3 regions of the Aquipuribacter aurantiacus genome follow, and region 2 is predicted to be linked to each of the others. Evidence: riboswitches for the same ligand, from Rfam matches in the RefSeq annotation. Region 2 holds a riboswitch; each other region holds the start of a gene.
The links. Region 2 has a riboswitch for S-adenosylmethionine ahead of ACR80Q_RS12995 (methionine ABC transporter ATP-binding protein). Riboswitches for the same ligand answer to the same signal wherever they lie in the genome.

Region 1: another riboswitch for S-adenosylmethionine. It lies ahead of ACR80Q_RS10875 (bifunctional o-acetylhomoserine/o-acetylserine sulfhydrylase); the one in region 2 lies ahead of ACR80Q_RS12995 (methionine ABC transporter ATP-binding protein).
Region 3: another riboswitch for S-adenosylmethionine. It lies ahead of ACR80Q_RS08170 (flavin reductase family protein); the one in region 2 lies ahead of ACR80Q_RS12995 (methionine ABC transporter ATP-binding protein).

Annotation. Positions count from the first base shown of each region.
Region 1 covers NZ_JBPKAO010000007.1:15,027-22,185, forward strand. Annotated here, with positions in the region: gene ACR80Q_RS10850 (DUF885 domain-containing protein) at 1-747, shown strand, start outside; gene ACR80Q_RS10855 (YkvA family protein) at 849-1,181, shown strand; gene ACR80Q_RS10860 (DUF4192 family protein) at 1,264-2,553, shown strand; gene ACR80Q_RS10865 (RNA polymerase sigma factor) at 2,742-3,449, shown strand; gene ACR80Q_RS10870 (hypothetical protein) at 3,434-4,000, shown strand; SAM riboswitch class IV at 4,142-4,254, shown strand; gene ACR80Q_RS10875 (bifunctional o-acetylhomoserine/o-acetylserine sulfhydrylase) at 4,294-5,610, shown strand; gene metX (homoserine O-acetyltransferase MetX) at 5,672-6,769, shown strand; gene ACR80Q_RS10885 (NUDIX domain-containing protein) at 6,792-7,159, opposite strand, start outside.
Region 2 covers NZ_JBPKAO010000009.1:73,714-80,872, forward strand. Annotated here, with positions in the region: gene ACR80Q_RS12990 (PQQ-dependent sugar dehydrogenase) at 1-4,118, shown strand, start outside; SAM riboswitch class I at 4,274-4,373, shown strand; gene ACR80Q_RS12995 (methionine ABC transporter ATP-binding protein) at 4,677-5,651, shown strand; gene ACR80Q_RS13000 (methionine ABC transporter permease) at 5,648-6,325, shown strand; gene ACR80Q_RS13005 (MetQ/NlpA family ABC transporter substrate-binding protein) at 6,420-7,159, shown strand, end outside.
Region 3 covers NZ_JBPKAO010000004.1:315,682-322,840, reverse strand. Annotated here, with positions in the region: gene ACR80Q_RS08190 (demethylmenaquinone methyltransferase) at 1-262, opposite strand, end outside; gene ACR80Q_RS08185 (isochorismate synthase) at 385-1,689, shown strand; partial or broken gene ACR80Q_RS08180 (DivIVA domain-containing protein) at 1,766-1,867, shown strand; partial or broken gene ACR80Q_RS08175 (DivIVA domain-containing protein) at 1,892-2,020, shown strand; SAM riboswitch class I at 2,120-2,211, shown strand; gene ACR80Q_RS08170 (flavin reductase family protein) at 2,380-2,970, shown strand; gene sfnG (dimethylsulfone monooxygenase SfnG) at 2,967-4,157, shown strand; gene ACR80Q_RS08160 (sugar ABC transporter permease) at 4,228-5,076, opposite strand; gene ACR80Q_RS08155 (ABC transporter permease subunit) at 5,087-6,853, opposite strand; gene ACR80Q_RS08150 (sugar ABC transporter substrate-binding protein) at 6,983-7,159, opposite strand, start outside.

The sequences.
Region 1 (7,159 bases), on a different contig from region 2:
TTCGACATCGCCGAGCCCATCCGGGTCGTCGAGGCCAGGATCGCGCCGCCCGGCTCCGCCGCCGCGCCGTACTACACGCGCCCCAGCCTGGACCTGGTCCGGCCGGGCCGGACCTGGCTGCCGACGCTCGGCCGGGAACGGTTCCCGATGTGGGACCTGGTGTCCACCTGGTACCACGAGGGCGTGCCCGGGCACCACATGCAGCTGGCCCAGTGGGCGCTCCTGTCCGACGAGCTGTCGATGTTCCAGACCAGCACCGGGTCGGTGTCGGCGGCCACCGAGGGCTGGGCGCTGTACGCGGAGCGGTTGATGACCGAGCTGGGTCACCTCGACGACCCGGGCCACCGGATGGGGTACCTCAACGCGCAGGCGCTGCGCGCGGTGCGGGTCGTCATCGACATCGGGATGCACCTGGGCCTGACCGTCCCCGACCACCAGCACGGGCTGCCGGTGTTCGCCCCCGGCCGGCGCTGGACCCCGGACCTGGCCGCCCGGTTCCTGGCCGAGCGGACCGGTCTGGACGAGGCGTTCCGGTCCTCGGAGATCGTCCGCTACCTGGGGATGCCCGGGCAGGCGATCAGCTACAAGCTGGGGGAGCGGGCGTGGCTGGCCGGACGAGAGGCCGCCCGGGCCCGGGCGGCGGCGCAGGGCCGGGACCTCGACCTGAAGCGGTGGCACATGGCGGCCCTCAGCACCGGCGCGCTCGGGCTGGACGACCTGGCCCGGGAGCTGGCCGACCTGGGTTGAGGTCCTCGACGGCGGGGAACCTCGGGGCGGTCGGAACGGCGACGGTCGGCGTACCGTTGTGCTTCTCGAGGAACGGGAGGACGAGGATGAGACCAGGACGCGTGGCAGCCCTGCGGGTGCTGCTGGAGGTGTTCCGCGGTGGAGGCCCCTACGGCCTCGCCCAACGGCTGGGTGCGCTCCCACGGCTCGTGCTCACCGCTGCCCGCGGGGCCTACCGCGACTGGGACCGCCGACGGGCGCTCGGGGTCGTGGCCGGGATGCTCTACGTCCTGTCCCCGGTCGACCTCGTGCCGGAGGCGCTGCTCGGCGTCTTCGGCCTGGCCGACGACGCCCTCGTGGCCGCCTGGCTCGCGGGCGCGGTCCTGTCCGAGGTCGACCACTTCCTGGACTGGGAGAAGGCCCGGGACCGGGTCGTGCAGGGGTCCGTCGCCTGAGCGGTCGTCCACAGCCCTGAGGGTTCGTCCACAGCCCGAGGTCGCCGGGTCGCCGGGGGGCTGGCGGGGCCAGCCTCGGGGGATGGACCCGCGAGCGACCCCGACGCCCACCGCCTCCCACCCCCCGCCCGACATCCGGCTGCGCGACCCGGCCGGGGCGGTCGCGGCCGTGCCCTACCTGCTCGGCTTCACCCCGCAGCGGTCGTTGGTGGTGATCGGGGTCGCCGACGACCGCTCCGTGGGGGCGTCGCTGCGCTGCGACTACGAGCCGGGCGGCCCGCCGGCCACCACCGGGCTCCTCTGGGAGCACCTGCAACGGGTGCTGCTGCGCAACGGCTGCAGCACGTCGCTGCTGCTGGTCTACACCGCGCAGGACCCCGACGACCTGCCGACCGGGTGGGCCGACGCGCTCCTCGGGGCCGCCCTGCCGGTCCGTGGGGCCGGTGACCCGGCCGACAGCCACCCGGACGACGGAGACCCGGCGGACGGCGACCCGGACGACGAGGAGGTCGTCGACGGAGCACCGGGACGGCTCGGGGTGCTCGACGTGCTCGTCGTGGGTCCCTCGCGGTTCCGGTCGGTGCTGTGCGAGGACCGGGCCTGCTGCCCGCCGCAGGGGACGCCCGTCACCGAGGCGCGCCACCACCCCGTCGCGGCCGGCTTCGTGCTGGCCGGTCGCAACCCCGCGACGGACCGGGACTCCGTCGCCCCCGAGGGCACCGTGACCCAGGCCGAGCGGGCCCGGGCGCTGGCCGCAGCGCGGTCGGTCGCCCCCACGCCCGCATCGACGCCCGCATCGACGCCCGCCCCCACGCCCGCACCGACCGGTGTCACCGACGCCGTGTCGGACCGGTTGCTCGCCCGGTGGGTCGACTGCCTGCCCGAGGGGCCGGACCCCGAGCTCGCAGGCACCCTGGCCGCGGCGTGGTGGGTCAGCCCCGCGCTGCGGGACGCCTGCCTGGCCGTCCTGCTGCCCGGGGGGTCGCTGCGCCCGGCCGGGCCGGCCCCGGTCGCGCCGACGTCCTCCGCGGCCCTCGCGGCGCGGCGGGACAGGGCGGGGGCGCGTCTGCACGAGGTGCTGACCGACCCCGCCTGCGCCCGGGCCACCCGGGTGGGCTCACCGGTGCTGCGTCGCATGGCCGCGCTCACCTCCGGGCCCGAGCGGGCGACGGTGCTGGCCGCGCACGCCTGGCTCTGCTGGGCGGCGGGCGAGGGGACCGCGGCCGGGGTGCTGGCGGAACGGGCGCTGCTGGGCGGGGACGACGAGCCCCTGGCCGCGCTGGTCCTGCGGTGCCTCGACCACGGCCTCGGGGCGCCGTGGACGTCCTCGGCCCGGGGCAGGGCGGCCGGGCCGCCGCGTCGGTGGTCATGATGCTGCGGCGGGTATCAACCGCCGGCCATGACCGCTCCTGCGGTCATGGCTGGAGGCTGGTGGTGGTGATCGGGGAGCGGGTACGGTCCGTCCGCACCCGTCCTACGTCGGCAGCCTGTCCAGCGACGGAGCCGCCGAGCACCCAGCGCGTACCCGACGAGACCCGTCGGCGTCCGTCAGGAGGTCCGATGGTCAGCAACCGCACCGTCCCCCCTGCGGGTACGGCCGGTACCGCGGCCGTGCCGGGGGCGCGGGACGCCACGGCGCGACGCCCCGGTGACGCGCTACCGGACCTGGCCGTGGTGCCGGCGCCACCCGGGCCCAGGCGGCACGAGCTCGCGGACCGCTCCGCGGCGCTGTTCCGTGCCTGGTGCGACGGGGACAACCGCGCCAGCGCCGAGCTGGTCACCCTGCTGACCCCCACCCTGTGGCACACCGCCCGGGCCTACCGGGTCGACCACGCCACCGCCGAGGACGTCGTGCAGAACGCCTGGATGGCGCTGGCGCGTCGGCGGGACCAGGTCCGGGACCCGCAGGCGGTCCTGGCCTGGCTGCTGGTGACCGTGCGCCGGGACGCGGCCCGCACGGCCGCGGGCGCGCGGGTCGCCGTCGCCGACCCCGAGCCGCTCCTGGCGGTCAGCCCCGACCCGTCCCCCGGTCCCGCGGCCACGGTCATCGACGACGACCGGGCCCGGCGGCTGTGGTCGGCGGTCGGGAGGCTGTCGGAGCGCTGCCAGCGGCTGCTGCGCGTGGTGGCCTTCTCCGACCGGCCCGACTACGCGTCGCTGTCGGTCGACCTGGGCATGCCCATGGGCAGCATCGGCCCCACCCGGGGCCGGTGCCTCAAGAAGCTGCGGGAGCACCTGGGCGAGGAGTCGCAGTGGACGACGACGTGAACCGCGCCGATGGCCGGCCGGACCGGGCGGGGGACGCCGGGGACCGCGTCGCCGAGCAGCGCGGCGGGGAGCACGAGCCGGCCGCGGCGTCGTCGTTGGCGGCCGAGCTGCGCCAGATGTGGCAGCAGCTGGACCCGGTGCCGTCGGGGCTGTCGGAGCGGGTGGTCTTCTCGCTGGAGGTGGAGGCGTTCACCGGCATCGACCTCGACCTGGAGCTCGAGCTGATGCGACTGCAGCAGACCCAGTCCACCGGGGTCGGCGCCCGCGGCGACGACGAGGTGCGCACCGTCACCTTCGGCAGCGAGTCGATGACCGTCATGCTCGCCATCAGCGACGTCGAGGGCGGGCACCGGATCGACGGCTGGGTCGCGCCCGGCGGCCGGCGGGGGATCGAGGTCCGCACCGCCGCCGGGGCCAGCCGGGAGGAGTGCGACGAGACGGGACGGTTCGCGCTCGCCTTCGTGCCCCCGGGGCACTTCCAGCTCGTCCTGGTCGGCGACGACCCGGGCGACGCGCAGCGCGCGGTCGTCACCCCCGCGCTGACCCTGTGACCCCGGCCGTCCCGGCCCTCGCGGTCGGCCCGCTCGTCGCGGTCGGCCCGCTCGAGGCCACGCACGCGGCGGGTGACCCGTCCGGGTTCCGTCATCCGGACGCCTGGCGGCCTGCCGACCCCGTGTCGTAGGCTCCGCGCAGGTCATGAGCACCAGCGTCAAGCCCCGGCTCGCTGGTCGGCAACCCTCCTCCGCGGTGGGGTGCCCCGGGTGAGGACCTGGCCGTCACCGATCGGTGACGGCAAGCGCGGGCCCGCTCGGCGGGCCCCGGTGACCACGGAGGTCCACCCCTGATGAACGACGCCTGGTCCTTCGAGACCCGTCAGATCCACGCCGGCCAGCAGCCCGACCCCACCACGGGAGCCCGGGCGCTGCCGATCTACGCCACCACCTCCTACGCCTTCACCAGCACGGAGCACGCGGAGAACCTCTTCGCGCTCAAGGAGTTCGGGAACATCTACACCCGGATCATGAACCCGACGCAGGACGCCGTCGAGCAGCGCATCGCCAGCCTCGAGGGCGGGGTCGGAGCGCTCCTGCTGGCCAGCGGCCAGGCCGCCGAGACCGTCGCGCTGCTCAACGTCGCGGAGGCGGGCGACCACATCGTGTCCAGCCCCCGCCTCTACGGCGGCACGTACAACCTGCTCCACTACACGTTCCCCAAGCTGGGCATCCAGGTGTCGTTCGTGGAGGACCCCGACGACCTGGACAGCTGGCGCGCCGCGGTACGGCCGAACACCAAGGCGTTCTTCGGCGAGACGATCTCCAACCCGTACCAGGACGTCCTCGACATCGAGGGGGTCGCGACCGTCGCGCACGAGGCGGGTGTCCCGCTGGTCGTGGACAACACGGTCGCCACGCCCTACCTGATCCGGCCCCTGGAGTGGGGCGCGGACGTCGTCGTGCACTCGGCGACCAAGTTCCTCGGCGGGCACGGCACCGCGGTGGCGGGCGCCATCGTCGACGGCGGCCGCTTCGACTACACCACCCAGCCCGAGCGGTTCCCGGGCTTCAACACCCCGGACCCCAGCTACAACGGCCTGGTCTACGGCCGTGACCTGGGCGTCGGCAGCCCGCTCGGCGCCAACCTGTCCTACGTCCTCAAGGCGCGGGTCCAGCTGCTGCGTGACATGGGCTCCGCCGTCAGCCCGTTCAACGCGTTCCTCGTCGCCCAGGGCATCGAGACGCTGAGCCTGCGCATGGAGCGGCACGTCGACAACGCCCGTGCCGTCGCCGCCTGGTTGCAGGACCGCGACGAGGTGCAGCGCGTGGCCTACGCGAGCCTGCCCGGCAGCCCGTGGTTCGACCGGGCGCAGAAGTACGCCCCGCGTGGTTCCGGGTCGGTGCTCGCCTTCGAGATCGCCGGGGGGGTCGAGGCCGGGCGTCGTTTCGTCGAGGCGCTCGAGCTGCACAGCCACGTCGCCAACATCGGCGACGTGCGCAGCCTGGTCATCCACCCCGCGTCGACCACGCACAGCCAGCTGAGCGAGGCGGAGCAGGCGGCCAGCGGGGTCACGCCCGGACTGGTCCGGCTGTCGGTCGGGCTGGAGCACCTCGACGACATCCTCGCGGACCTCGAGGCGGGCTTCCGGGCGGCCAAGGGCGCCTGAGGTGAGGTCATGGCGGGACGGAGACCCCCTCGGCGGGCGCACGGTCGTCGGGGTCGGGGCGGTGGGCACGGAGTCCGGGACGGTGCTGCCTGACGTCCGGGTGTCCTACGAGAGCTGGGGCACCCCGCGGACCGGGCCGGACGGGACGGTCGAGAACGCGGTGCTCGTGCTGCACGCACTCACCGGCGACTCCCACGTCGTCGGACCGGCCGGGCCCGCCCACCCCTCGCCCGGCTGGTGGGGCGGTGTCGTCGGCGACGGCCTGGCGCTGGACACCCGGCGCTGGTTCGTCGTGGCCCCCAACGTCCTGGGCGGCTGCCAGGGCACGACCGGCCCCGGCAGCCTGGCCCCGGACGGCCGGGCCTGGGGGAGCCGGTTCCCGCGCATCAGCATCCGCGACCAGGTCGCGGTGGAGGCCCTGCTGGCCGACCGGCTCGGCGTCCGGCGCTGGGCCATGGTCACCGGCGGGTCCATGGGGGGGATGCGCGCGCTGGAGTGGGCCGTGGGCCACCCCGGGCGGGTCGCCTCCGTCGCGGTGCTCGCCAGCACGGCGGTGGCCAGCGGGGACCAGATCGCGTGGTGCGCGCCCCAGGTCGCCGCCATCACCTCCGACCCCGGCTGGCACGGCGGTGACTACTACGACCGACCGGGCCCCGGACCGGTCGACGGGCTGGGGGTGGCACGCCGCATCGCCCACGTGACCTACCGCTCGCGGTGGGAGATGGACACCCGCTTCGGTCGCGACCCGCAGCCGGGCGAGGACCCGGACCTCGACGGTCGCTACGCCGTCGAGTCCTACCTGGACCACCAGGCCGGCAAGCTGGCCGGCCGCTTCGACGCCGGTTCGTACGTCACGCTGACCCGGTCGATGAACTCCCACGACGTCGGTCGAGGCCGCGGCGGCACCGCCGCGGCCCTGGCGACGGTGAGCGCCCGCACCACCGTCGTCGCCGTCGACTCCGACCGGCTGTACCCGCCGGAGCAGCAGGAGCAGGTCGTCGAGCACGTCCCCGACGCCCGGCTGGAGCTGGTCAGGTCCCGGTACGGCCACGACGGGTTCCTCGTGGAGACGGAGGCCGTGGCCGCGGTCCTGGCCCGGACCCTGGCCGGGGCGGACCACGACCTCAGGCCACGCGACGACGACCGCTGCCGGGCGTAGGGGCGGACGCCTCGGCGCCGCCTCAGCCCGCGGCGGCGCTGCGGACGTGCTCGGACAGCCGCTGCCAGTCCCGCGCCAGCCCGTGGTGCAGCGGCAGGTCGGGGACGAGCGTCACGGGCACCCAGCTGAGGTCGGCGGTCTCGTGGTTGGCGGCGTGCACCCGCGCGTCCTCACCCGCCCGCGCCAGGACGTAGTCGTAGCGCCAGTCGTCGTGGTCGGTGCCGGTCAGCGTCGCCCACACCTGCACGTGCCCGGCGGAGACGCCGACCTCCTCGTTGGCCTCCCGCAGGGCTGCGGCGACGGGGTCCTCGTGGGAGTCCCGGGCGCCCCCCGGCACCGCCCAGGTACCGCCGTCGTGGACCCACGAGGCTCGGTGCTGCAGCAGCACCT
Region 2 (7,159 bases):
TGAACGCTAGACGCAGGAAGCTCGCCCTGCTCGGACTGGCGGCGACGCTCGTCGTCGCCGGTCCGTTGCCGGGCGCAGCCGCCCAGGACGACACGTCCCAGGTGAGCGCGGAGGACGCGCTCGACTGGGACAACTACGAGAAGGTCACCCTCACCAAGGAGGTCGGCGAGCCCATCGACATGGCCGTGATGCCCGACCTCACGGTCCTGCACACGGCCCGCAACGGCGCGATCCGTCACACCGACCCGGCCACGGGCGTCACGAAGGTCGTCAACACGCTCGACGTGTACGCCAACTCCGAGGACGGCATGCAGACCGTCACGCTCGACCCGGAGTTCGAGACCAACCAGTGGGTCTACCTCTTCTACGCCCCCCGGGTGATGGACGCGCCCTACCCGCAGACCACCCCCACGGGCTCGGCCCCCAACATGCTCCCCGCGGGCGAGGACGACTCCTACTGGGACCGCTGGAAGGGCTACAACCAGCTCACCCGCGTCAAGTGGGACGCCGAGGCGGGCAACCTCGACATGTCGACCGAGCAGGTCATCATCAAGGTCGAGGTCCAGCGCGGGCAGTGCTGCCACGTCGCCGGTGACGTGGCCTTCGACGCCGACGGCCTGCTCTACCTGTCCACGGGTGACAACACCCCGGCCGGCGCGCCCGGCGCCAACGGGTACGCGCCCAACAACGACGCCCCCCGGATGAACCCCGGCTTCGACGCGCGTCGCGGGCCGGGCAACACCAACGACCTGCGCGGCAAGATCCTGCGCATCGACGTCCAGGAGGACGGGTCGTACACGGTCCCCGAGGGCAACCTCTTCGAGCCCGGGACCGACCTGACCCGGCCCGAGATCTTCGCGATGGGCCTGCGCAACGCGTTCCGGATGGACGTGGACAAGGAGACGGGCGCGGTCGTGTGGGGCGAGTACGGCCCCGACGCGGGTACGGCGAACGCCCAGCGCGGCCCCATGGGCTACGTCGAGTGGCAGAGCACCACGGAGCCGCTCAACGGTGGCTGGCCGTTCTGCCACGGCCCCAACGCCAACTACAACGAGTGGGACTTCGAGACCGCCACGCCCGGGGAGTTCTTCGACTGCGACGCCGGTGCGGAGAACAACTCCCGCTGGAACACCGGTCTGACCGTGCTGCCGCCGGCCACGGCTCCCCAGCTCTGGTACGGCGACAACACGAACGACCAGCCCTGGCCCGAGCTCACGGACTTCGGCCCCGGCGGCCAGGGCCCGATGGGTGGCCCGGTCTACCGCTTCGACGACACCGTCACGTCGGCCGGGCAGTTCCCGGAGCACTGGGACGGCACGGCGTTCCTCTACGAGTTCAGCCAGGACTACATCGCCGCGCTGACCATCCCGGACTTCGACGGCCCGGTCACGGACATCACGCACTTCCTGCCCAACGCGGAGCTGCGCAGCAACGTGCAGCCGATCACCGACAGCCCGATCGACATCGAGTTCGGGCCCGACGGGTCGATGTACATCCTCGACTACGGCAACGGCTTCTTCCGGCAGAACCCCGAGGCCGGTCTGTACCGGGTCGACTGGGCGCCGGGCAACAAGTCGCCCAACGCCGTCATCGCGGCCGACCCCATCAGCTCCTCCGAGGCGCCGCTGACCGTCACCTTCGACGGCGCGGGGTCCACGGACCCCGAGGGCCAGGCCCTGACCTACGAGTGGGACTTCGACGGTGACGGGGTGTACGACGCCACGGGGGTCTCGGCCACCCACACGTTCACCGAGCTGGGCCAGTACCAGGTCCGGCTCCGCGTCACCGACCCCGAGGGCAAGATCGGGATCACCGCCTTCGCCATCACGGTGGGCAACGTCGCGCCCACCCTCACCGTGGACTACCCGGCCGACGGCTCGTTCTTCGCCTGGGGCGACCGGATCCCCTACAAGTTCTCGGTCTCCGACCCCGAGGACGGCGACACCCCGGTCTGCTCGCGGCTGCGCTGGACCCTGGGTCTGGGTCACGCCGACCACGCTCACCCCGAGGTCCTCGGCTCCGGCTGCCAGGGCGCCTGGAACACCTCGCCCGACGCCCCCGAGCACGGCGAGACCGAGAAGCTGTTCTCGGTGATCGTCGCCAGCTACACCGACGCCGGCAACGGCGACATCCCGCCCGCCCGTGGGGAGGTGTCGCTCATCCTCAAGCCGTTCACGCAGGAGGCCGAGCACGCCGACATCCAGTCCGGTGTCGAGGTCGTCGCCGACGAGACCGCCGGCGCGCTGTCGAAGATCACCGGCTTCGACGCGGGTGACCACATCGGCTACGAGCCGGTGAACTTCTTCGGCATCGACGCGGTCGAGGTCCGGGCCAGCGGCGAGGGCGAGCTCGCCTTCCGCTGGGACGCCCTGGACGCCGAGCCGTTCGCCACCTTCGACGTGGACTCCGAGTCGTGGGCCACGGTCGGTGGCGACGTCACCGCGTTCCCCGAGGGCACCGGCACGATCTACGTCACCAGCACCGGTGGCGTCGACGTCGACACCTTCGAGTTCATCGGCGACGGCGCCGCGGACGTCACGGCGCCCACGGTCAGCCTGACCACCACGCCCGCGGCGCCGCAGGGCGCCAACGGCTGGTTCACCACCAAGCCGGTCGCGGTGCGTCTGGCCGCGACGGACGACGGGGCCCTGGCCCGCGTCGAGTACTCCGTCAACAACGGCACGACGTGGACCAACGTCCGCGCCAACAACGGCAACATCAACCCGTTCAACATCACGGCCGAGGGCGTCACCACGGTCCTGTACCGGGCGATCGACACCGCCGGGAACATCTCCGAGGTCGGCAGCACGACGATCTCGATCGACACGGTCGACCCGGTCCTCACCGTCTCCGGTGTGACCGCGGGTCAGACCTACGGCAGCTCGGACAGCATCACGCTGGACGTCGAGGCCACGGACGCCACGTCCGGGATCGCCTCGGTCGTGACCCGGGTCGACGGCGACGTCGTCGACGGCGACACCATCGACCTGTGGGACCTGTCCCTGGGGCGTCACCAGGTCGTCGTCACCGCCACCGACGAGGCCGGCCGCAGCGAGACCTTCGCCGCGACCATCCTCGTCGAGACGTCGTACGCCGACGTCGCGGCCAACCTGGCGCGGCTCGCCGCCTCCGGTGAGGTGTCGAAGCGGGACCTAGCCCAGCTGAGGGCCTTCCTCGGCCAGGCCGAGCGTCACGAGGCCGCCGGCCGCGACACCCGCGCGGTGGAGCAGCTGGAGCGCTTCCTCGACCGGACGGACCACGAGCTGCTCGTCCGCGACGTCTCCGAGCTGGTCCGCACCCTCGAGTGCGAGTCGCGCTGCCTGTCGCCCGACCAGATCTCGATCCAGATGTTCAGCTACAACAGCTGGGTCCGTGAGGTCGGCATCGAGACGGTCCTCGGTGAGCTCGAGGACATCGGGTTCCAGAACGTGGAGCCCTTCGGCGGGACCTACGGCGGTCGTGACGCGCAGACCTGGTCCGCGCTGCTCGACTCCTACGGCCTGCAGCAGCCCAGCTCGCACGGCAACGTGTCGCCGACCGGGTTCGCGGCGAACCTGGCCTTCGCCAAGGAGGTGGGCCAGCAGTACGTCGGCTCGGGCGGGTTCCCGCCGCCCAGCATCGCTCGCGACGGGAGCAGCACCTACGCCGACGTCGTCGCGACGGCGCAGGCCATGAACACCCTCGGTGAGCAGTCCGTGGCCAACGGCACCGGCAAGATCTTCGGCCACAACCACGAGTGGGAGTTCACCACCCAGGTCACGAACCCGGAGACGGGCGAGACGACCTCGGCGTGGGAGGCGCTCGTGCCGCTCACGGACCCCGAGCTCGTCACGTTCCAGCTGGACATCCTCTGGGCCGAGGACGCGGGGGTCGACACGGCGGAGCTGATCGAGACCTACTCCGACCGCATCGAGCTGCTGCACATCAAGGACGGCACGCTCAACGGGGACGCTCGCGCGACCCCGACCGACGTCGGGGAGGGCGAGATCGACTGGGCGCCCATCCTCGCCGCGGCCGAGGGTCACGTGTCCTACTACGTCATCGAGCGGGACGGGGCTCCCGCGAGCCCCGAGTTCGCCCGGGACAGCTTCGAGTTCCTCACCAGCCTCTCGTTCTGAGCAGCTGATCCACCCCGCCGAGGCGGGTACGACCGGGTCGTCGGCATCCCTGCCGGCGGCCCGGTCGTCCGTTCGCGGGGCGCTCCGGAGGTCGACGAGGGTCCCGCCCCCCGGGGGGTGGTCCGTCGGCGTCGCCGCGATGCCTTACCGTTGGACCACCATCCAGAGCGGCCGAGAGACCTGGCTCGTCGACGCCGCAGCAACCGCGACCCCCGTGAGGGGAGTCGAAGGTGCTTCCGCCAGGACCGATGGAGGAATCCGTGGAACCGCACCGCTCGCACCACCGGACCTGCGCCTGCTCGGGCGAGGTCCTGACGCGCCGCCTGGTCGTCGACCTGTGCCGCGCCACCACCACCCGCTGCCGGGACTGACCCGACGGGCGTGACCCGCCCGTCCCGGTCGCAGCGACGACACCGGGCTCCCGGTAGCGCCCGCAGCGACGCACCACCCCACCCACCCCGCCACCGTCGGCGCGCCCGGGTCACCCCCGGGACGTGCTCCACGGTCGCGCTCGTCCGCGCCCCCGCCCACCCCGCGAGGACGTCACCGGAGGTCCACATGATCGTCTGCCGCGCCCTGCGCAAGGAGTTCCCGACCCGTCAGGGCACCGTCGTCGCGCTCGACGACGTCGACATCACGTTCGCCCGGGGCAGCGTCACGGGCGTGGTCGGGCCGAGCGGGTCCGGCAAGAGCACGCTCGTGCGCTGCCTCACCGCGCTGGAGCGGCCGACCTCGGGATCGGTCGTGGTCGACGGCGAGGACCTGTCCGCCCTCGACGACCGCCGTCTGCGCGAGGCGCGTCGTCGGGTCGGCATGGTGTTCCAGCACGCGAACCTGCTGGCCAACCGCACCGCCGCGGACAACGTGGCGCTGCCGCTGGAGGTGGCGGGGGTGCCGCGGGCCCGTCGCCGGGAGCGCTCGCGGGAGCTGCTGGGCCTGGTCGGGCTGGCCGGCCGCGAGGACGCCTACCCTGCCCAGCTGTCCGGCGGGCAGAAGCAGCGCGTCGGGATCGCCCGCGCGCTGGCCAACGACCCGTCCGTCCTGCTGTGCGACGAGCCGACGTCGGCGCTGGACCCGACGACCACCCGTGAGGTGCTGGGCGTCATCACCGACGTCGGGCAGCGGCTCGGGCTGACCGTCGTGGTCGTCACCCACGAGATGTCCGTGCTGCGGGAGGTCTGCGACTCCGTGGTGGTGCTCGCCGACGGCCGCGTGGTCGAGCAGGGCCGTCTGGACGAGCTGGTGCGCCTGGAGGGCTCGTCGCTGGCCGCGGAGCTCGTCCCCCTGCCCACGCCGGGGACGGGCAGCGGGCCCTGGGTCGACGTCGTCACCGTGGGCGAGCAGGCCGCCGCCACCGTGGTCTCCCGGTTGTCACGACGTCTCGAGGCCGACCTCGCCCTGGTGGCCGGCGGTGCGCAGACCATCGGGGGTACGCACCTGTCCCGGGTCCGGCTCGCCCCCGGGACGCTGGACGCCCACGACATCGTCACGGCCGCGCGCGAGCTCGGCTCCCGGGCAGAGGTCGTCGCGTGAACGAGCTGCTGGAGTCCCTGGCCCGCCCCGTCATCACCCAGGGCCTGACCGAGGCCACCCTGCAGACGCTGTGGATGGTGGGCCTGTCCGGGCTGGTCAGCGTGCTGCTGGGGCTGCCCCTGGGGGTCCTGCTGCACGCGAGCAGCCCCGGGGGGCTGCGCCCGATGCCCCGCACCAACCGCGTCGTCGGCGCCGTCGTCAACGTCACCCGCTCGCTGCCGTTCATCATCCTCATGGTCGCGCTCATCCCCGTGACCCGGCTGATCACCGGCACCAGCGTCGGGTCGACCGCGGCAGCCGTGCCGCTGGCGATCGGGGCGATCCCGTTCTTCGCCCGCCTGGTCGAGGCCGCCCTGCGAGACGTCGACCCCGGCACCGTCGAGGCGGCCGAGGTCATCGGCTCCACCCGGCGGCAGGTCGTCACCAAGGTGCTCCTGCCCGAGGCCACGCCCGGCCTCGTCGCGGCCACGACGACCACCCTCATCACGCTGGTCGCGTACTCCGCCATGGCCGGCGCCGTGGGTGGCGGGGGACTGGGGTTCCTGGCCATCAGCTACGGCTACCGCCGCTTCGACACCGTCGTGATGGTGCTCACCGTCGTCGTCCTCGTCGTCATGGTCCAGCTGCTGCAGGCCCTCGGCGACCACCTCGCCCGCCGTCTCGACCACCGCTGAGACGCGGCACCCACCAGACCGCACCACCCACCCGACCGCACCACCCCAGCCAGGCGCCGGCGACCGTCGACGCCACCACCACAGGAGGACCACCATGCGCACCACCCGACCGTCCCTGACCGCCGCCACCCGCCTGGGCGCCCTCGCCGCCGTGTCCGTCCTGGCGCTGGCCGCCTGCGGCTCGGACGACGGGGCGGACGCCGAGGCGACCGGCGCCGCGGCCGACGGCCCGCTGCGGGTCGCGGCCACCGCCGTCCCCCACGCGGACCTGCTCAGCTTCGTCGACACCGAGCTGGCCGCCGACGCCGGCCTCGACCTGGAGATCGTCGAGTTCGACGACTACGCCATCGGCAACCGGTGGCTGTCCGAGGACGAGGTCGACGCCAACTACTTCCAGCACCAGCCGTACCTGGACGCGCAGGAGGCGGACTTCGGCTACGAGCTGACCGCCTTCGACGGGGTCCACGTCGAGCCCTACGCCGCGTTCTCCGAGTCCGTCACCGACGTGGCCGACCTGCCCGACGGGGCCCTGGTCGGCATCACCGACGACGGCTCCAACCAGGCCCGCGCGCTGGACCTGCTGGCCGAGGCCGACCTCATCGAGCTGCCGGACGTCGAGGGCGACATCACCGTCTTCGACATCGAGGAGAACCCCAAGGACCTGCAGTTCGTCGAGACCGACCCCGCGCAGCTGCCCCGCTCGCTGGCCGACTTCGACCTCGCGATCCTCAACGGGAACTACTTCCTCGAGGCCGGCCTGAGCGTGCAGGACGCGCTGCTGGTGGAGGACGCCGCGGAGAGCCCGTACGCGAACTTCCTCACCAGCCGTGACGA
Region 3 (7,159 bases), on a different contig from region 2:
CGTCACCGGCCAGGAACGACATGTCCGGTCGACGACGCCGGCCGACCTGGAGCATGCCGAGGGAGAAGTCGCAGGCCACCGCCCGCACCCCCGCGTCGGCGAACGGCTCGGTCGACGTCCCGGTGCCGGCGGCCAGGTCGAGGACCCGCTCGCCGTGGCGGGCGTCCAGGTCGCGCATCACCATGCGACGCCAGCGGCGGTCGGAGCCGAGCGACAGCACGGTGTTCGTCAGGTCGTACCGCTCGGCGACCCCGTCGAACATCGACGAGACCTCGTCGGGACGCTTGTCCAGCTGGGCGCGGACCGGGGTGTCGGGCACCTGCAGATCGTCCCACGACGCCCGGGGCGCGGGCACGACCGGTGGCGACCTACCCTGTGATCACGATGTCGAGCACCATGGCAGACCACGCCGAGCCGGCCGCCCGTCCTGGCGCCCGGCTCGTGTCACGCACCGTCGAGATCGACGACCCCGGCCCGTTGCTGGAGCTGCTGCCCCCCGGGCAGGCCCCGTTGTCCTGGGTGCGGCGCGGCGAGGGTCTCGTGGGCTGGGGCGAGACCGCCCGGGTGAGCACGACCGGCCCCGACCGGTTCGCCGCCGCCGAGCGGCGGTGGCAGCGGCTGCTGGCCGGCGCCGTGGTCCGCGACGACGTGGGCCTGCGGGGCACCGGTCCGGTGGCCTTCGGGTCGTTCGCGTTCGCCGACGGCTCGCCCAGCACCAGCCAGCTCGTCGTCCCGGCGACGGTCGTCGGGCACCGGGACGGGCGCTGGTGGCTGACGAGGACCACCCTCACCGACGGCAACACCGACGGCGTGATCCCGGGACCGGTCGACGGGCCGCCGCCCGTGGCGCCCGCCCCACCACGACCGGGCCCGGTCGCGTTCGCCGACGGCGCGGTGAGCAGCGCCGCCTGGGAGGCACTGGTGGAGGCCGCCGTCCGCCGCATCGAGGCCGGCGAGGTGGCCAAGGTCGTCCTGGCCCGGGACCTGCTGGCCCGCACCGGGTCCCCCCTGGACCCGCGCGCGCTGCTGCGGCGCCTGGCGGACGCCTACCCCTCCACCTGGACGTTCAGCGTCGACGGACTGGTGGGCGCCACCCCGGAGATGCTCGTCCGCACGCAGATGCGGCTGGTCGCCTCGCGCGTGCTGGCCGGGACCATCCGCCGCACCGGTGACGACGCCCACGACCTGGCCCTGGCGGCGTCGCTGGCCCGGTCGAGCAAGGACCTGGGCGAGCACGAGTACGCCGTCCGCAGCGTGGTCGAGGCCATCACCCCCTTCTGCGCCGGCACCAACGTCCCGGAGTCGCCGTTCGTGCTGCACCTGGCCAACGTCATGCACCTGGCCACCGACGTCACCGGCGTCCTGCGCGACGACGTGTCGAGCCTGCACCTGGCGGCCGCCCTGCACCCCTCGGCCGCGGTCTGCGGGACGCCGACGACGGCCGCGGCCGCCCTCATCGCCGAGCTGGAGGGCATGGACCGCGGTCGCTACGCCGGGCCGGTGGGCTGGCTGGACGCGGCGGGCGACGGCGAGTGGGGCATCGCGCTGCGGTGCGGCCAGCTCGACCCGGACGGCCACGAGATCCGCCTGTTCGCGGGCTGCGGCATCGTCGAGGGGTCGGACCCGGCCGCCGAGCTCGCGGAGTCGACCGCCAAGTTCGTGCCGATGCGCGACGCCCTGGCCGGCTGAGCCGAACGGATGGGACCGGGCACCGTCGGGCCCGTCCCGCCGCCCCACCCGGCCGTGGCGCGAGAGGATCGGGGCCATGACCCTGACCGTGGACGCCGTCCGCAGCCGGACGTTCACGACGACCAAGTGGCGTGAGGGCTACGCCGCCGACGAGGTGGACGCGTTCCTCGACCGGGTCGCCGACGCGCTGCAGCAGGTCCACGTGGGCCGACCCACGACCCTCACCGCGGAGGAGGTGGTGGCCGTCCGGTTCGCCCCGACCAAGTTCCGCACCGGCTACGACCAGGACGAGGTCGACGACTTCCTCGACGAGGTCGTGCTGACCCTGCGCGGGGACGGCTGACCCGACCGGCACGACCGCCGTCCCAGACGCCGAGACGGATCGACCGGGACCTGGACAGGACCCGCCCGGTCTGCCACCTTCGTCCTGCAACCATCCAGAGCGACCGAGAGACCTGGCTCGTAGACGTCGCAGCAACCCCCGGCAACGGGTGCGGGTGCTTCCGCCAGGACCGATGGAGGAGCAACCGATGTTCAGCACCCCTCTCGTGCGTCGACGTGCCGTCGACCTGCTGCACACCTGCTCCGCGGTCTGTCCGTCCTGAGCCGACCACCTCGCTCGGACCTGCACCGGACCACCTGACCGCACGAGCCCGGGCCGCCACGGCGCCCGGGACCAAGGAGCTCACCGTGACCACCACCCCCGCCTGGGGTGGACCCGCGGTGGACCTTCGGCGCGCGTTCCGGCTCGACGCCTCCAGCGTCTGGGTCGTGACGTCCGCGCACGAGGGCTCACCCGTCGGGTTCACCGCCGTGTCCGTCGCCTCGGTGTCGATCTCGCCGCCGTTGCTGTCGTTCAACGTGTCCCGCACCTCCTCCAGCCTGGGCACGCTGCTGCGCTCGGGCCGCTACGCCGCCCACCTGCTGTCAGCGGACCAGGAGGACGTCGCACGCCGGTTCGCCGCCGACGCCTCCCGGCGCTTCACCGAGGAGACCACCTGGTCCTGGGCCGACGACGGCCTGCCCCACGTCCACGGGACGGTGACCCGGGTGTCGGGGGCCGTGCTGCGACTCGTCGACGCCGGGGACTCCCTCGTCGTCCTCGGGGAGGTCCACGACGTCCGCGACGACCTCGACCTCCCCGGACCCGCCGACCCCCACCTCGCCCGGGGCGGGTACGGCGTCCGGCCGGCCCACCGGTCCGGGCCGCTGGTCCACCACGACGGCCGCTACACCCGTACCGCGGCGCCCGCCGCACAGCTGACCGGAGCCGTCGCATGAGCACACCGTCTTCGCGTCCCGACGCCCCCTCCGAGCCGCTGCGCTTCGCCTACTGGGTGCCCAACGTGTCCGGCGGGCTCGTGGTGTCGACGCTGCCGCAGCGCACCGAGCACTCCCCCGCCTACAACGTCGACACCGCCCGGGCGGCCGAGGCCGCGGGTTTCGACTACGCCCTCACCCAGGTCCGCTACGGCGCCTCCTACGGGGCGGACTCCCAGCACGAGTCGACCTCGTTCTCGCTGGCGCTGCTGCTGGCCACCGAGCGGCTGACGGTCATCGCGGCCGTCCACCCGTACTTCTGGCCGCCGACCGTCCTGGCCAAGTGGGCCGCCACGGCCCAGGAGCTGACGGGCGGACGCCTCGCGCTCAACGTCGTGTCGGGCTGGTTCAAGGGTGAGGCCCTCAGCCTGGGCGCGACCTGGCTGGAGCACGGCGAGCGCTACCGGCAGTCGGAGGAGTTCATCGACGTGCTGCGCGGGGCGTGGACCACGGACGACTTCACCTACCGCGGGGACTACTTCCGGACCCGGGACCTGACGTTCCGACCACGACCGGACGTGCTGCCGGAGATCTTCCAGGGCGGCAACTCGACCGACGCCCGGCACATGGCCGGGCGGGCCAGCGACTGGTACCTCATGAACGGGGCCGGGTTCGACGCGGTCGCCGAGCAGGTCTCGGAGGTGGGTGGGTACGCCGCGGCCGCCGACCGACGGGTGCGGTTCGGCCTGAACGGCTTCGCGGTGGTCCGCGACACCGAGGCCGAGGCCCGGCAGGTCGTCGAGGACATCGTCGCCCACGCCGACGTGGCCAAGGTCGAGGGGTTCCGCGACGCCGTGCAGCAGGCCGGGAGCAGCACGCGCGACGGCAGGGGCATGTGGGCCGACAGCGACCTCACGGACCTGGTGCAGTACAACGACGGGTTCCGGACCGGGCTGATCGGCACCCCGGAGCAGGTCGCCCGGCGGGTGCTGGCCTACCGGCTCATCGGCGTCGACCTGCTGCTGCTGGGGTTCCTGCACGTCCGGGAGGAGGTGCAGGCCTTCGGCGAGCGGGTCATCCCGCTGGTGCGCGAGCTCGAGCGCGAGGTCGCGGCGGTGGCCGACCCGGTGGCCCACCTGGGGCTGGAGACCGAGCTCGCGCACGCCCTGGGCGCCGCGCGGCAGCCGGGGGTCGTCGTCCCCGCTTAATCGGCCCGACCCGGTCCTGGGGGCCGCGGACGGGGGCGCCGCCCCGGGTCCTGACCGGTGCGGGGTCGCCCTACTTGACCGAGCCCGCCGTCAGCCCGGAGACGATGTACTTCTGCAGCCACTGGAACAGCAGCACGGGCGGGATGGTGCCGAGCAGCGCCCCGGCCGCGAAGAAGCCCCAGTTGGCGTTCAGCTGGCTGCTGACCAGCTGGTAGAGCCCGACGGCGAGGGTCTGCGACTCCGGGGCCGTGAGCAGGATGCTGGCGACGAGGAACTCGTTGAGCGTGGTGATGAACGCGAGCAGCACGACCACGGCCAGGACCGGGGCGGACAGCGGCAGCACCATGGTGAAGAACACCCGGGCGTGACCCGCCCCGTCCACCTTCATGGCCTCGTCGAGCTCCTTGGGGATGGTGTCGAAGAACCCCTTGATGAGGAACGTGCTCACCCCGAGGGCGCCGCCCATGTAGACGAGGATGAGCCCGACCGTCGTGCCGAGGCCGATGCCGGGGAACAGCTGGCCGATCTCGAACACGAGCAGGAAGATCGCGATGGCGGCGAGGATCTGCGGGAACATCTGGATGAGCAGCAGGCCCAGCAGCCCCACGCGCCGACCGGCGAAGCGGAACCGGCTGAACGCGTACGCGGACAGGCTGGCGACGAACACCTGCGCCACCGCCGTCACCGTGGCGACGAACAGCGTGTTCACGTACCAGTTGGCGTACGGGTACACCGGTGAGCGGAACAGGTCGCGGTAGTTCTCGAGGCTGATGTCGCTGAACAGCGCGTTGCTGGCCGTGAGCGTGCCCGCGGGGTTCAGCGACGCGCTGACGACGAAGACGATGGGGAACAGCGCGAACACGAGGGCCGCGAGGCCCACGAGGTGACGCCAGCCGGTGTCGGCGAACCACTTGGTCATGTCCAGCCCCTCAGTTGATCTCTTCGAGCGAGCGGGTCTGACGGAAGCCGAGCGCCGAGATCGTCGCGACGATGGCGAAGATGAACACGCTGATCGCGCAGGCGAAGCCCCACTGCTGGCCGCCGCCGCTCTCGAAGCCCAGCGTGTACACGACGTGGATGAGCAGGTCGGTGCTGCCGATCGTGATGGGCGCGGTCGGGATGTTCGGGCCGCCCCCGGTCACGAAGTAGATGAGCGTGAAGTTGTTGAAGTTGAAGGCGAAGCTGGCGATGAGCAGCGGCGCGACGCTCACCATGAGCAGCGGCAGGATGATGGAGCGGAACACCCGCAGCGCGCTGGCCCCGTCGACCCGGGCCGCCTCCTTGACGTCGTTCGGGATGCTCTGCAGCGCCCCCGTGCAGACGAGGAACATGTACGGGAAGCCCAGCCACAGGTTGACGAGCAGGATGCTGGCCTTGGCCAGCCAGGGGTCGTTGAGCCACTGGATCTCCGCCCCGCCCAGCAGGACCTGGTTGACGAACCCGAAGCTCGGGTTGAGGAAGCCCGCCCACAGCAGCATCGACATGAAGCTCGGCGCGGCGTAGGGCAGCAGCAGCAACGACCGGTACACCTTCCGGCCCCTCATCCGCGGGTTGTCCAGGGCCATGGCCAGGGCCACCCCGAGCAGGAACGTGAGGACCACCGACAGCGCCGCGAACGCGAACGTCCACGCCAGGACCTGCAGGAACGGCCCGCGCAGCCGGTCGTCGGTGAACATCCGCTCGAAGTTGGCGGTGCCCACCCCCACCCGCCAGCCGGGGGTGAGCGCCTGCCCGTCCCCGTCGACGTAGAAGCCGCGCGTCTGGTCGGCGGAGTAGGTGGTGCCGTCCCGGGAGTCGGTGAGGGTGTCGGTGGCCTCGTCCCAGCTGAGCAGCGGCAGGTTGACGTAGGCGACCCGACCGTCCTGGGTGCGCAGGCTGCCCTGGTCCGGGTCGTCCGCGTCGAGCGGGACCCGGAAGCCGACCACGGCCTGCTGCCGGTCGGCCAGGTCGGACAGGGCCAGGCTCTGCCAGCCGGCCAGCGCGGTGGCCCGGCCGTCGTCGTCCAGGGTCAGGTCGTCCTCGGCGACCTCCTGCAGGCCCGCCGCGGTGCCGAGGCCGACGACGCCGTCGGGGTCGGTGAGCAGGAACGCCAGCTCCTCGTCGTCGGCGCCCGCGTCCAGGGCCGGGTCGTCGCCCGCGTCGGGCTGCGCACCCACGCCCGGCTCGGCGGCGGGGTCGTCGACGTCCGCGCCGACCCCGGGGGCCGGGGCCGCGCCGCCCTCGCGGACCAGGACGGTCACGGCGTAGGCGGGGCTGTCCGGCACCCGCTGCTCGGAGACCGCGAGGATCTGCTCGCGGGCGGTCGTCTGGTTGATGGTGTGGGCGTCGCCGTAGTTGGTGAACGCGATGAACCCGGTGTAGAGCACGACGAAGACCTGGAACACGAGCAGGAACAGCAGGCCCGGGTACAGGTACTTGGCCGGGACGTTCCGCCTGCTGAAGTAGACGTAGTCCGCCACGACGAGGGCGAGGGTGAGGAACGCGACGAAGCCCCAGTTCTGCGCTCCGACCGCGACGAAGACCGCGAACACGCCCAGCGCGTTGACGACGGCCATCAGGACGGACTTGAGCAGCAGGCCGGTGAGGAAGCCCGGCGGTCGACCGCCGGGGCGGCGGCTCGGGACGGGGGGCTCACCGGGCGGCGGGGCCGAGGGCGGGTCGCCCGCCGGGCGGGCGGGCGTCAGGGTGCCGGACAACACGGCCTCCGCTTCGTCGAGGGGGTGCGTGGGTGCCGGGCGTGGGGGCCTGGCGTGGTGACCCCGGGGTCGCGGTACGGGACCGCGACCCCGGGGCGGCTCAGGTGGTGCAGGAGGTGCAGGAGGTGCCTAGGAGCCGGCGATGTTCTCGCGGATCCGGGTGGCGGCGTCGGTGACGAGGGTGGCCGGGTCGCCCGCGCCGAGCAGGATGTCCCGCTGCGCGTTGCCGAAGTCGCCCCAGACGCTGTCCATGGCGGGGATGTTGGGCAGGGGCTGACCCTCGGCGCCGTACTCGCCGAACCCGGC